3 regions of the Mesorhizobium sp. CCNWLY176 genome follow, and region 2 is predicted to be linked to each of the others. Evidence: predicted binding sites of a transcription regulator. Region 2 holds the regulator's gene; each other region holds the start of a gene.
The links. Region 2 encodes LexA, which represses DNA repair genes until DNA is damaged. Its sites were predicted from a motif close to TGTTCNNNNTGTGTTCNG; they were not measured.

Region 1 (4,334 bases), on a different contig from region 2:
TATCGTTCGCGGGCTCGTTGCGATCATGCTCGCGCTTTTTTCCGGCAGGCGCGCCAGCGAAATTATCACGACGGACGCCGAGGCCGTTTTGCGTTCTCTCGGCCTCGACGAACATCTGACGCCGCAGCGGGCAAACGGGCTTCGCTCTATGGTGAAGCGTATCAAGCGCGACGCCGAGGCAGCGCTGCAGCCGGCATGAGCCGCTGCCAGCCGTCACCTGTCCAATGAGGGGCGATAGTCTTCACTTCCCCAATGCAGCATTCTTTTCGCCTGGCTCGGCATGACTGATTGCGGACGATAATGCCTGCTCAGCACACCGAGCGCTGTCTTCAGGACAATCTTGGCCGACCGTACCGGCCATCCGCGTTCCAGTTCCACTTGCTCCAGCCCTTTCAGGAAGCAGCATACGTCGATGAGAACGCCTGAAAGCTCCGGGCCAACGACGACGATTGCCCGATCAACCCGCTGGCGCGCGGCGAGTGCCGAGTCGGTCAACTCAGCGATCCCGTTGCCGCCGCCGCGTTTGCCGGAAGCAACGCTGGCTACCCAGTTCGCGCCCAGCCGCGGCATGATCTGACCGCGCGTGTAATCCGAGCGCAGGCGCTCGCCCGCCTCGAATTCGGCCAGCGACAGGAAGGGCGCGCCATTCCTTGTCTTGCGACGCATCAACTGCCCAAGCGGCGATTCGGAAAGATTGACCGTAGCCAGCGCAGAAACACCGTCGATTTCAATCACCCTCGTTTCAAAATCGCACTGCCGCTGCTGACAGGCGGTTTCGGTTACCGCTGCGGCCTGAGCTCCAGCCGGATAATCCATCGCTAGCCTCACCTTGTCATCGCGCCGGGCAACGACACCACGACCGATCAGATCGACAAGAGCTTCCCGATCCACGGCGATCGTCCCGTGCTCTTCGCTTTCGAGCAGAAGTTTCCCGTCGACCGCCGTCTCCTGAACCACGGCGGGGCCTTTGGACAGAAAGCTCGAGATCCGCCGGCAGGCTTCATTCTCTTCGATCGTGCTTTGCGTCATTTCAAAAGCTCGCTTTGTTGCCGAATGCTGCCAGTGCGACCCGCTCGGTAAGCGCAACCATGCGATCGAAGTCCGCGTCGTCCCGCAAATCCTCGACCAGATGACAGGCGTACATAACCGTGGTGCGGTCGCGCCCGAAACCTGTCCCGACGTCGCGCATCGTCACGCTCAGCGCGACATGCGTGACATACATCGCGATGTGCCTGACCCGAGAGACGCCGAGGCCACCACGACCAGGATTGCGCAATTCCTTGCTCGACACGTTGAACAAGGCAGCCGTGATATCCATCATGCCTTCGCACAATTCGATAATGCGTTCTTCCTGCCGCCCACCGGTCGACGCCAGCGAGACGCGTGGGGGCTCCGTCTCTTCCTGGTAATTTCTGGATACTGCCGCCGTGAGATGCACTGAACTTTTCCCTCCGCGTGTAGGAATAAGTTCTTATATCTGCACTCAGCCGGATTGTGAACAAAAGAGGAACATATTTAATGGGCAAAAATACTCATCGCATTGAAATAGCGTTGTTTTTTTCTCATCGGAAAAAATAAAAAGCCGATTTTTATCCCCCTCATTGGGAGGCGGCGGATAGTGCGTTCAACCGGGTAGAAAAAGGAAACCCACTTGAATGAACGACATTCGCGCTGAATCACAGGCGTTCCGTGCCCGCCAGATGGCCGAGACGGAAAACGCCCGGCAACTTGCAGCACTTCACCTGGCCTGCGGCATCGATTTGGCGACGGCGCTAACCGCCGCCCCCGAACCAAGGCTACGGCTGATACTTCGCCTGGAAAGGGCGATCGAACGTGAGCGCCTTAAGGGCATGCGCAGGCATTGGACCTACGACCTGAACCGCCATATCGCGTTGAAACAGGTGCTGGACCGGTTTCGCAATGCCGGGCTGCCGCCCCGAATGGTTGCGTCCCCCGCCCCATGCCGGACGCAGAAACGCAGACGGCGCCCGAAGGCGCCGCCAAAACTGTATTGATTGCAGTTTATTTACTAGCCGTCTTGCGCTTGCGGCCCAGGCCCATCTTCTTGGCCAGCTGCGAACGAGCTGCCGCATAGTTCGGCGCTACCATCGGATAGGCAGGGTCCAGGCCCCACTTCTCACGATACTGGTCGGGCGACAGGCCGTAATGGGTCATCAGGTGGCGCTTGAGCGACTTGAACTTCTTTCCGTCCTCAAGGCAGACGATGTATTCTTCGTGAACCGAACGCTTCGGGTTCACCGCAGGCTTCTGCTTGTCGGTCTGCGGCTGTTCGACAGCTCCACCGACACGACCGAGAGCTGCATGCACGTCGGCGATAAGATTTGGCAGTTCGCCAACCGGAACTGGATTGTTGCTGACATAAGCAGCAACCACATCGGCCGTCAGCTCGATCAGCATTTCGGAATTCTTGGTAGACGTATCGGTAATGTCCATATTCTTCTGGCCCCAGGGATAAGTTTCAAAAACGCCCCTTTTTTTGATTTTGTGGGGCTTTGCGGAATTTCACGACAGGCAAGACCATTACGACTCGCGTCGATCCTTCTTAATGACCTTCACCGCAAAGTAAGTCAATTAAATATTTTCTCATCTATTGTTTTTGACCTTGGTCAGTCCAGATAATCACACTAAATATCTTTAGGATACTGACATCTCGCACGCTGAAGTAGGTGAAAGCTCAATGGCATCGATAAATGCAGCTTCCGCACTATAATCTTTATTGCCAGTGGATCAATTTCGCGTGATTTTTTTCGTCTTCTGCACGAAACCTTCAATATCATCCCTAACCGACTTGTCCCACATGCGATAACCGGAAGCATGTGCAGCCTTTGCAAGCAGATGCGAAGATATCGGAACAGTTAACAGGAAGAATATCACACCCGCGAGCGCCCTGGTCGATATGGCCAGATCCTGTGACTGTACTGCCAGTGCAATCAACATCACGCACGATCCCAACGTGCCGGCCTTGGAGGCCGCGTGCATCCGCGTATACAGATCCGGCAGCCGAAGCAGGCCTACCGATGCGACCAAGGCAAAAATAGCGCCGATCACGATCAGAATACCTGCAACATAATCAAGCAACGGTTCGATCATCGCTTTCCCCTCCTGGCCCGGCTTTTGGTGCCCTTCGAGCCGTCAACGTCTTTGGCCCCTCGGCTCAACACGAAACGCGCAAAGGCGACCGTGGCAAGAAAACCGACGAGCCCTAGCGCGATAGCAATATCGACATGAAAGGCATAGCCGGTCTTGATGCCGAGAACCGCGATGAAGCCGATGGCGATGGCCACCAGCATGTCTAGCGCGAGAATACGATCGGGGAGCGTCGGTCCACGCAGCACCCGCAAAACGGTCAGCAGAAAGGAAAGGCTGAGCAACGCGAGCGCAGCCGTCACGCAATAAGACAGGAAGTCTTCCCCGGAGATCATCGGAACGCCTCCAGTATCTTGCGCTCAAAACCCGTCTCGATGTCCTTGATCGCCGCTTCCGGGTCCGAGCAGTCGATCGCATGGACGTACAGCAGGCGCTTGTCGTCCGACACATCGACCGAGAGCGTCCCGGGCGTGAGCGTGATGAGGTTTGCCAGCAAGGTTATCTCGAAATCGCGGTCCACCCTCAAAGGATAGGCGAATATGCCGGGGCGCAGGTCCATCCTGGGGGAAACGACGAGCCTGGCCACACGCCATGCCGAAAGAATCAGTTCCTTCACGAACAGCAGAGCCAGCGAAAGCACCTTGCCTGGCCGAAAGGCGCTGCGAAACGGCCCCCTTTGTTCACGCACGAGATAGAGCGTCAGGCTTCCGAGAACCAGGCCGAACACGAGGTTTGGAAAGGTGAAGGAGCCGGTGACAGCCGCCCATGCGAGAGCAAGCAGAATTACGCCGAGGTAGATCGTCATCATCCGCCTCCCGCCGGAAATACCGCGCTGATATAGCCGGCATTGTGCAGCAGTCCGCTGGCGGCTATGTCGGCTATTTTGATGAATGGTTCAGGATATACGCCCAAAACGACGATCGGCACCATCAAGGCCAGCAAAACTCCGTAGCCAAGAATCGGTGACGCCGTATTGGTTGCCAGCACCTTTGGGGCACTTGCTTCCCGATCCCGCCAGAACGCCAGAATGAACACGCGGCCCAAGGCGATGGTGGTTAGGAAACCGCTCAGCAGAACCGCGCCGGCAAGCAACCATTGATCTGCCTCCAGCGAGGCCTTTACGAGCAGAACCTTCGGCCAGAGGCCCGAGCCCGGTGGCAGACCGGCAACGGCCAGCGCCAGCACCAGCGCAATCGCAGTCAAAAGCGGCGTGCTTCGATAGAGCC
Region 2 (4,334 bases):
CGGCCCCGTGCGGCCCGACAGCTATGATTTTTCCTTCAAGAGCTATTTTGACAGAATTGGTGCAAGCGGCTTTTTTCTGCGTGGGCCTGAACTCGTAGAACCGACTGCTCAGTCTTCCGCCCGCGTTCGCTTCTCCATCTGGGTTGAAAATGCCCGCAATATCATTGCGGATCGCATCCGAAGCCAGATCGGCGGCCCGGAAGGTGAGATCGCGGCCGCTCTTGTGGTCGGCATTCGCGCCGGCATTCCCGAGGACATCAATGAATCGATGCGCCGCACGGGCATCTATCACATCATCTCGATCTCCGGCCTGCATATGGCGCTTGTAGCGGGAACGGTCATGGGGACGCTGCGCGCAGCATTTGCCTTGTTTCCGGGACTTTCTTCGCGCCGGCCGGTCAAGAAATATGCCGCCGCCGCAGCTCTTGTCGCGATCGCGTCTTATCTTTTCATCTCCGGCGGCGAGGTAGCGGCTCAACGCAGCTTCATCATGCTGGCGATCATGCTTGCGGCACTGCTGTTCGATCGCGGCGCGCTCACCATGCGCAATCTGGCGATCTCGGCCATAGTAGTCATTGCGATCTCGCCGCATGAGGTGATCGGCCCGAGCTTCCAGATGTCCTTTGCTGCGACCGCAGCGCTCGTCGGCGCTTATGCCCTGTGGGCGGAAAGGCGCTCGCAAAGGTCAAAACCTTTTGTTCCACCGGGCAATGTGTCGCTGATTGCCGGTTTGACCAGGCGCACGATCGGCTCCGTCGGCGCACTCGCCATGACCTCGATCATTGCCGGGCTCGCGACGACCGCATTTGGCGCCTATCACTTTCAAAGGGTCTCGCCGCTTAGCCTTCTCGCCAATCTCGGCGTCATGCCCGCCGTATCGATCCTTGTCATGCCTTTCGCCGTCGCCGGCTCATTGGCGATGCCGCTCGGCCTGGATGGTCCGTTCTTCTACGTCATGGGCAAAGGGCTGACGGCGATGATCGTCATTTCGCAATGGATATCGGATCGCTCGCCCGTCGATGCGGTCGGGCTGGTTTCGGGGCAATCCCTGGTATTGCTCACCGTCGCGCTGGTGATTGCGACCATGGCATCCACATGGCTGCGACTGCTGGCGGTGCCTTTCACGCTCGCTGGAATGCTGCTTCTGGCAGACGTTCGGGCGCCCGACATTCTCGTCTCGGAAGATGCGAGACTGGTGGCTGTACCGGTCGATGATGAAAATCTCGCAGTCAACCGCGCGCGGCCGAACGAATTCACGATCGAAAACTGGAAGCGCGCGCTGTTATCGGAAAATCTGATCAAGCCGGTCGATACGATTAACGATGCCGGCAAGAAAAAGCCAAGCCGGGAAGGGCGTCGTAATTCGTCGAACGGCACGTCCTTCGATGATTCCGCGGAAAATGAAGCAGCCGGTCTTGCATCAAGCGATACGACTATTTCGTCCGAACAATCTCCCGGAAAGCTGGCGAACTTGCTCCCCGCTGGTTTCGACTGCCACGATGGTCTTTGTCTGGCGACGCACCGATCCGGCGCGATTATCGCACACGCCGCCGATTGGCGTTCCGCGCGGCGCGCCTGCGATTATACGAGCCTTATCGTGGTCGACGACGCGACAGCCGAGGATGTCTGCGAGGAACCGGTGCCACTTGTCGTCACCAAACGCGAACTGGCCAAATTCGGCAGTGCCGCCATCTATCTGAATGGAGACATTTCAGAGCGACGCGCCGAAATCCGCTTTGCGCTGACACAACCGTATCGCCCCTGGCATACGCAGCGAGCCTTTTCTCGAGAGGCGCGCGGGTTGTCGCCATATCAACTAAGAGAAAGTAAGCCGGCGAACAATCAGTTCAAAAAGTCCAGATACTCAAATTCGCGAAGCGCCAAACCGTAACCTGGCGGCGCCGCGCATCATCAGTAGCGCCGGATCAATCCCACCAGCTTGCCCTGGACCTTCACGCGGTCAGGTCCGAAAATCCGCGTTTCATAGGCCGGGTTTGCTGCCTCCAGCGCAATCGATGCGCCCTTGCGGCGGAAGCGCTTGAGCGTGGCCTCCTCTTCATCCACCAGCGCAACGACGATTTCGCCGGGATTTGCCGTGTTGGCATTTCGGATGATGACCGTGTCGCCGTCAAAAATGCCGGCCTCGATCATCGAATCGCCTTTGACTTCAAGGGCGTAGTGCTCGCCGCCCATGATCATCTCCGGCGGCACGGAGATGGAATGCGTCTTGTGCTGGATGGCCTCGATCGGCACACCGGCGGCAATCCGGCCCATTACCGGGATTGATACAGCGGACCCGACATCGTCATTGCCGGCCACAGGGCTACGCGCAGGTTCCGGCCGACGGCCGAGGCTTCCTTCGATGACGCTCGGCGAGAATTTCGCGCGCTGCGGCGCCAGCCCGGGAGCCATGGAATCGGGCAAACGCAGAACTTCGAGCGCTCGAGCACGATTCGGTAGTCGGCGAATGAACCCGCGCTCTTCAAGAGCCGTGATCAACCTGTGGATGCCGGATTTCGACGCAAGGTCCAACGCTTCCTTCATTTCATCGAAGGAGGGGGGGATTCCGGCTTCTTTCATCCTCTCGTGGATGAACATTAGAAGCTCGTGTTGCTTGCGCGTCAGCATGGCCACCCCCGAAGAATCAAATCAAAAACAAAACCAGAACAAACACTATCTGTTCCATTTGTGTTCTGCAACCGTTTAAATTTTAATGAATATATTAACGTGGTGGAAACAATACGCGAACACTCCGACTTTGGAGACTCTCGACCGAACAGGAGCGGAACGAAAGTCTCTGAAGCTTCAGGTCAGCGAATTTTCAGGACGGTGCACGGCGCGCCGGCCTCAGCCGCCGGCGCAAAAGGCTCGCGGATAATCAATGCATTGGCCTCGGTGAAGGTCCTCAGCATCGAGGAGTCCTGGATCTCGAATGGCGTCGCAACGAGCCCGGTGTCGTCGTCTCGAAGAACGGCGCGCACATAGTCCTGACGCAGATCGTTGGCCTGCATCGCCGTGCCGAGGAACGCCTCATGAATGTCCGGCACATGGTGTCGCCCGCCAAGCCGCGCCAGCAGCGGCTTCAGGAACAGATGCGAGCAGACGAGGCTCGCCACCGGATTTCCGGGCAGGCCGATGCAGCGGGTGTGTCCAAGCCTGCCGAACATCAGCGGCTTGCCGGGCCGCATTGCAATCTTCCAGAAATCGAGGGTTACGCCTTCCTCGGTCAGCACGTCGTGGATGAAATCGTGGTCGCCAACCGATGCGCCGCCCAGCGTCACGATCACGTCAGCGCCGGCCTCCACGGCGCGCTTGATCAGCGCCGAGATGGCCTCCTTGCGATCGGGCGCGATGCCGAGGTCGAGCACCCGTGCGCCAACCGATTCGGCGATCGCTGCCACGCCATAGCTGTTGGAGGCGATGATCTGGTCGGGGCCTGGTTCGCTGCCCGGCGGCAAAAGCTCGTCGCCGGTGGCGATGATCGCCAGCAGCGGTTTCTTCACGACCGGCAGGCGAGGGTGATTGGCCGCTGCCGCCAGGGACAATGCGCCGGCATCCAGAACCCTGCCTTTTTCAAGCAGCAGGTCGCCTGTGGAAAAATCGAGACCCTTGCGCCTAATGTGCCGCCCGGCATCAACCGTTTCGGTGACCTCAACGGTCTTGCTATCGAGTTTGCGGGTATTCTCCTGGATGACGATGGTGTCGGCACCGTCCGGCATCGGCGCGCCGGTAAAGATGCGCACGGCCTGATGCGGCTCTACTTTGCCGGCAAAGCGCCGCCCGGCCGGAGCTTCGCCGATGACATTCAGCGTTGCCGGGACATTGGCGACGTCAGCACTGTGCACCGCATATCCGTCCATGGCGGATGCGTCGAACGGCGGCTGCGTGCGCAGCGCTCGGACAGGTTCGGCCAGCACACGGCCTGCAGCCTCGGCCAAGGGCACAGACTCTGCATTGCCGGGACCGGCGCCATCGAGCAGGCGTTGCAGGGCGTCGGTGACCGGCAGAAGCGCCATCTCTATGCACCAGCCCGGTAATCGCCGGATTTGCCGCCGGTCTTCTGAACCAGTCTTATGCCGGAAATGACCATGCCGCGATCGACGGCCTTGGCCATGTCGTAGATGGTCAGGCAGGCGACGGAAGCCGCAGTCAACGCTTCCATTTCGACGCCGGTTTTGCCGGTCACGCGGGCAAGTGCGGTCACGCGCAGGCCGGGCAAGGAATCGTCCGGCTCGATATCGACCGAAACCTTGGTCAACAGCAGCGGATGGCAGAGCGGGATGAGCTCATGCGCCCGCTTGGCCGCCATGATGCCAGCGATACGCGCCGTGCCG
Region 3 (4,334 bases), on a different contig from region 2:
ACCGCCGGCGTCGATCCGCAGATTATGGGCACAGGCCCGATCCCGGCATCGAAGAAGGCGCTGGAAAAGGCCGGCTGGTCGGTGGCCGATCTCGACCTCGTCGAAGCCAACGAGGCTTTCGCTGCCCAGGCCTGCGCGGTCAATAAGGGTCTTGGCTGGGATCCGGCCATTGTCAACGTCAATGGCGGCGCCATCGCTATCGGCCATCCGATCGGCGCTTCGGGCGCGCGCATCTTCAACACGCTGGTCTTCGAAATGAAGCGCCGCGGCGCCAAGAAGGGCCTCGCCACGCTGTGCATCGGCGGCGGAATGGGCGTGGCGATGTGTGTGGAAGCGATTTAGGGGAATAAGGGAATAGGGCAGTAGGGGAGTAGGTGGAAGAAACAGTCGCGATTAGCCTCGGAGTGCATGTCACCCCTCGCTTGTTTCCCTACTGCCTTACTCCCCTATTCCCCTACTCCCATAAAAATAAGAGGAGGAGCACTTCATGACCAGAACAGCACTCGTCACCGGGGGATCGCGTGGCATCGGGGCGGCGATCGCCGTCGCGCTGAAGAATGCCGGCTACAAGGTTGCCGCCAATTATGCCGGCAATGACGAGGCGGCGCAGAAATTCACCGCCGACACCGGCATCAAGACCTACAAATGGTCGGTCGCCGACTACGACGCCTGCGAGGCCGGCATCAAACAGGTCGAGGCCGATCTCGGTCCGGTCGATGTGCTGGTAAACAATGCTGGCATCACGCGGGACGCGCCCTTCCACAAGATGACGCGCGACCAGTGGCGCGAGGTGATGGAAACCAACCTCAACGGCGTCTTCAACATGACGCATCCGCTGTGGAACGGCATGCGTGAGCGTAAGTTCGGTCGCGTCATTACCATTTCCTCGATCAACGGCCAGAAGGGCCAGTTCGCGCAGGCCAACTATTCTGCGGCCAAGGCCGGTGACATCGGCTTCACCAAGGCGCTGGCACAGGAAGGCGCGCGCGCCGGCATCACCGTCAACGCCATCTGCCCCGGCTATATCGGGACCGACATGGTCATGGCGGTGCCGGAAAAGGTGCGCGAGTCGATTATTGCGCAGATCCCGGTCGGCCGGCTCGGGGAGGCTGCCGAGATCGCGCGCTGCGTGGTGTTCCTGGCGTCCGACGATGCCGGCTTCATCACCGGCTCGACGATTACGGCCAATGGCGGGCAATATTTCGTGTGAGGGCTAAGTAACTGTCCCCGGCAGTGAGCGCAGCTAAGCGGCGTCATCCCGGCCAACTGAGCAAAGCGAAGGCAGAGCCGGGACCCATCCTGGAACCTTGCGATGCCACGGAATGGGTCCCGGATAGCCGATCTTCGCTTTGCTTCGATCAGCTTCCGGGATGACGGTCGTTGATGTTGGCAAAAACAAAACGGCGCCCGAGGGCGCCGTTTCCGTTTGATCTGCCGCAAAAATCACTCGTCGCCGAACAGCGACTTGTGGGCGATGCCGGCGAGGATGGCGCCGACGATCGGGGCGACCCAGAACAGCCAGAGCTGCTGCAGCGCCCAGCCGCCGACGAACAGTGCCGGGCCGGTGGAGCGGGCCGGGTTGACCGAGGTGTTGGTCACCGGGATCGAGATCAGGTGGATCAGGGTCAGCGCCAGGCCGATGGCGATCGGTGCGAAGCCGGCCGGAACGCGTTTCGTCGTGACGCCGAGGATGATCATCAGGAACATGAAGGTCAGCACGATTTCGGCGACGAGTGCTGCACCCATCGAATAGCCGCCCGGCGAATGCTCGCCATAGCCGTTCGATGCAAAGCCGCCGGAAAGCGAGAAATCCGCCTTGCCGCTGGCGATGAAATACAGGATTGCCGAGGCGACGATGGCACCGATGACCTGGGCGATGACATAGGGCACGAGGTCCTTGGCCGGCAGGCGCCCGGCCACGGTGAGGCCGACGGACACGGCCGGATTGAAGTGGCCGCCGGAAATCCCGCCCACGGCATAAGCCATGGTGAGAACCGTCAGACCGAACGCAAACGCAACGCCAAGAAAACCAATACCGAGATCGGGGAAAGCGGCGGCAATAACGGCGCTGCCGCAGCCACCGAAGACAAGCCAGAAAGTACCGAGAAACTCGGCGAAGAGACGTTTGGACATGGTAATACCCTCCTAGTACCAATGGCCTAGAGATTCACGAAATCGGGCACAACGCAATGGCGAGACACGCGGTGGGGCCTGCCACTTCAACGATTGTCACAGCTATTTACGTTGGGTCAGGCTCCGCGTTTGCAAAGCTGTGCCGGAACGGGGCATTTTGGTTAATTCCCAATTCCTGGCCGGCCTACCGGATTGACGTCGACAGGGGATAATTGTGCCTCGTCGCGCAAGCCTCACCATATGCTGTGGTGAACAAACCGGGAAACAAGCTCCATCAGCGATTCGTCGCTGCTTCGTTCTTCCTTTGAGCGGAACGTTAACGGAAATGCTCGCCGCGGGGCTCTCCGCGGTCATTTCCGCTTAAGCATTTTTACGAAAGCCTTAAGGCGCGAGCCGCGCCTTCGGCCAGGGAAGTGCTGCGCCGGGCAAAGGTTAACAACAGTAGCGAAAAAGGCGTAATCGGGTGAATGCGCCCTCCTGCATCTGGATGCCGAAACCCTGTCAAGTCCTACATGTTGCGTCGAACAAACCATGAATCCGGCTAAATCAGTGATTCGTCGCTGATTCGTTCCGTGTTTGGCCGGAACGTTAATTTCGGAATGCGTGACGTCTGCTGTTCTCGAGGAAGAATTCTGTAAAATGTAGCATTTTCAATATGTTAATCGTTTCCGATGGTGTCCGCCCGGCCAAAAGTTAACGCTAGGGAGCGAATCTCGCGTTCGGCAAATATCAGCGATTCAGCATGTGGTGAGATTCGCCGGGAGTCAGGCTACATGTGGGGGTGAACAAAAGCTGAATCTGCTGGAGTCAGCGATTCGTAGCCGATTCGTTCCAGACTCGTTCCACCTCTTAATTTTCGCGAAAATTCAGGCTTTCGTTTCCGCGCCCAAGTGCCTATCTGTCGAAACGAACGTGCTTGCCCGGAAATTGCCGCGATAGCCGGCCAGTCGGGTCTTTCGCGACAAACCGCGCCAGAAAGGCCGCCACCGCCGCCGATGAACATTCATCCCAAACAGAATGACCCGCTCGTGCTTTCCGGCCGCGACGTGACGGCCGTGCTCGGTCCGACCAACACCGGCAAGACGCATCTGGCGATCGAGCGCATGGTAGCGCATGAAAGCGGCATCATCGGCCTGCCGCTCCGGCTGCTGGCGCGCGAGGTCTATGGCCGCGTCTGCGAAAAGGTCGGGGCGCACAAGGTCGCGCTCGTCACCGGCGAGGAAAAGATCCTGCCGCCGGGAGCCAAATATTCAGTCTGCACCGTCGAGGCGATGCCGCGCGAGACCAACGCCGCCTTCGTCGCTATCGATGAGGTACAGCTTGCCGGCGATCTTGAGCGCGGCCACATCTTCACCGACCGCATCCTGCATCTCAGGGGCCGGCAGGAGACGCTGCTGCTGGGCGCTGCCACCATGCGCGGCATTCTGGAGCGGCTGCTGCGGGGAGTCTCCGTCGTAACGCGCCCGCGGCTGTCGCATCTCGCCTATGCCGGTTCCAAGAAGCTGACCCGTCTTCCCCGGCGTTCGGCCATCGTCGCCTTCTCGGCCGACGAGGTCTATGCCATTGCCGAGCTGATCCGGCGCCAGCGCGGCGGGGCCGCCGTCGTGCTCGGCGCGCTCAGCCCGCGTACCAGAAACGCGCAGGTGGCGCTCTATCAGTCCGGCGATGTCGATTATCTCATCGCAACCGATGCCATCGGCATGGGCCTCAATCTCGATCTCGATCATGTCGCCTTCGCCCAGAACCGCAAATTCGACGGTTTCCAGTTTCGCGATCTTACCGCTGCCGAACTTGGCCAGATCGCCGGCCGCGCCGGACGGCATCTGCGTGACGGCACCTTCGGCGTCACCGGCCAGGTCGATCCGCTCTCCGACGAATTGATCGAGAAGATCGAGGGGCATGAGTTCGACCCGGTGAAGGTGCTGCAGTGGCGCACGTCGCAGTTCGATTTTTCCAGCCTTGACGCGCTCAAGCGTTCGATCGAGACGACAGCGCCCGTCGAAGGCCTGACGCGCGCCTTGCCGGCGGTGGACGCGCAGGCGCTGGAGCAATTGTCGAAGGATCCCGACATCCGTGCCCTGGTGACCAGCCGCGACCGCGTCGCGCTGCTGTGGGAAGTCTGCGCGCTGCCGGACTATCGCCGCATCGCGCCGGCGCAGCATGCCGATCTCATTTCCTCGATCTTCGTCGACATCGCCGAT

Region 1: WBQ96_RS04775 (cytoplasmic protein) is a predicted target of LexA. The motif match lies at 1,495-1,512, and genes of this name have one in related genera.
Region 3: WBQ96_RS10540 (helicase-related protein) is a predicted target of LexA. The motif match lies at 2,961-2,978, and genes of this name have one in related genera.

The regions. Positions count from the first base shown of each region.
Region 1 is NZ_JBBBDZ010000002.1:385,334-389,667, forward strand. Features, by position in the region: gene WBQ96_RS04760 (SufE family protein) at 1-199, shown strand, start outside; gene WBQ96_RS04765 (DUF6456 domain-containing protein) at 214-1,029, opposite strand; gene WBQ96_RS04770 (helix-turn-helix domain-containing protein) at 1,031-1,438, opposite strand; gene WBQ96_RS04775 (cytoplasmic protein) at 1,656-2,015, shown strand; gene WBQ96_RS04780 (MucR family transcriptional regulator) at 2,023-2,454, opposite strand; gene mnhG (monovalent cation/H(+) antiporter subunit G) at 2,749-3,111, opposite strand; gene WBQ96_RS04790 (cation:proton antiporter) at 3,108-3,443, opposite strand; gene WBQ96_RS04795 (Na+/H+ antiporter subunit E) at 3,440-3,913, opposite strand; gene WBQ96_RS04800 (Na+/H+ antiporter subunit D) at 3,913-4,334, opposite strand, start outside.
Region 2 is NZ_JBBBDZ010000016.1:133,273-137,606, forward strand. Features, by position in the region: gene WBQ96_RS23105 (ComEC/Rec2 family competence protein) at 1-1,891, shown strand, start outside; gene lexA (transcriptional repressor LexA) at 1,912-2,628, opposite strand; gene WBQ96_RS23115 (molybdopterin molybdotransferase MoeA) at 2,811-4,016, opposite strand; gene moaC (cyclic pyranopterin monophosphate synthase MoaC) at 4,019-4,334, opposite strand, start outside.
Region 3 is NZ_JBBBDZ010000005.1:168,784-173,117, forward strand. Features, by position in the region: gene WBQ96_RS10525 (acetyl-CoA C-acetyltransferase) at 1-342, shown strand, start outside; gene phbB (acetoacetyl-CoA reductase) at 488-1,210, shown strand; gene aqpZ (aquaporin Z) at 1,444-2,133, opposite strand; gene WBQ96_RS10540 (helicase-related protein) at 3,129-4,334, shown strand, end outside.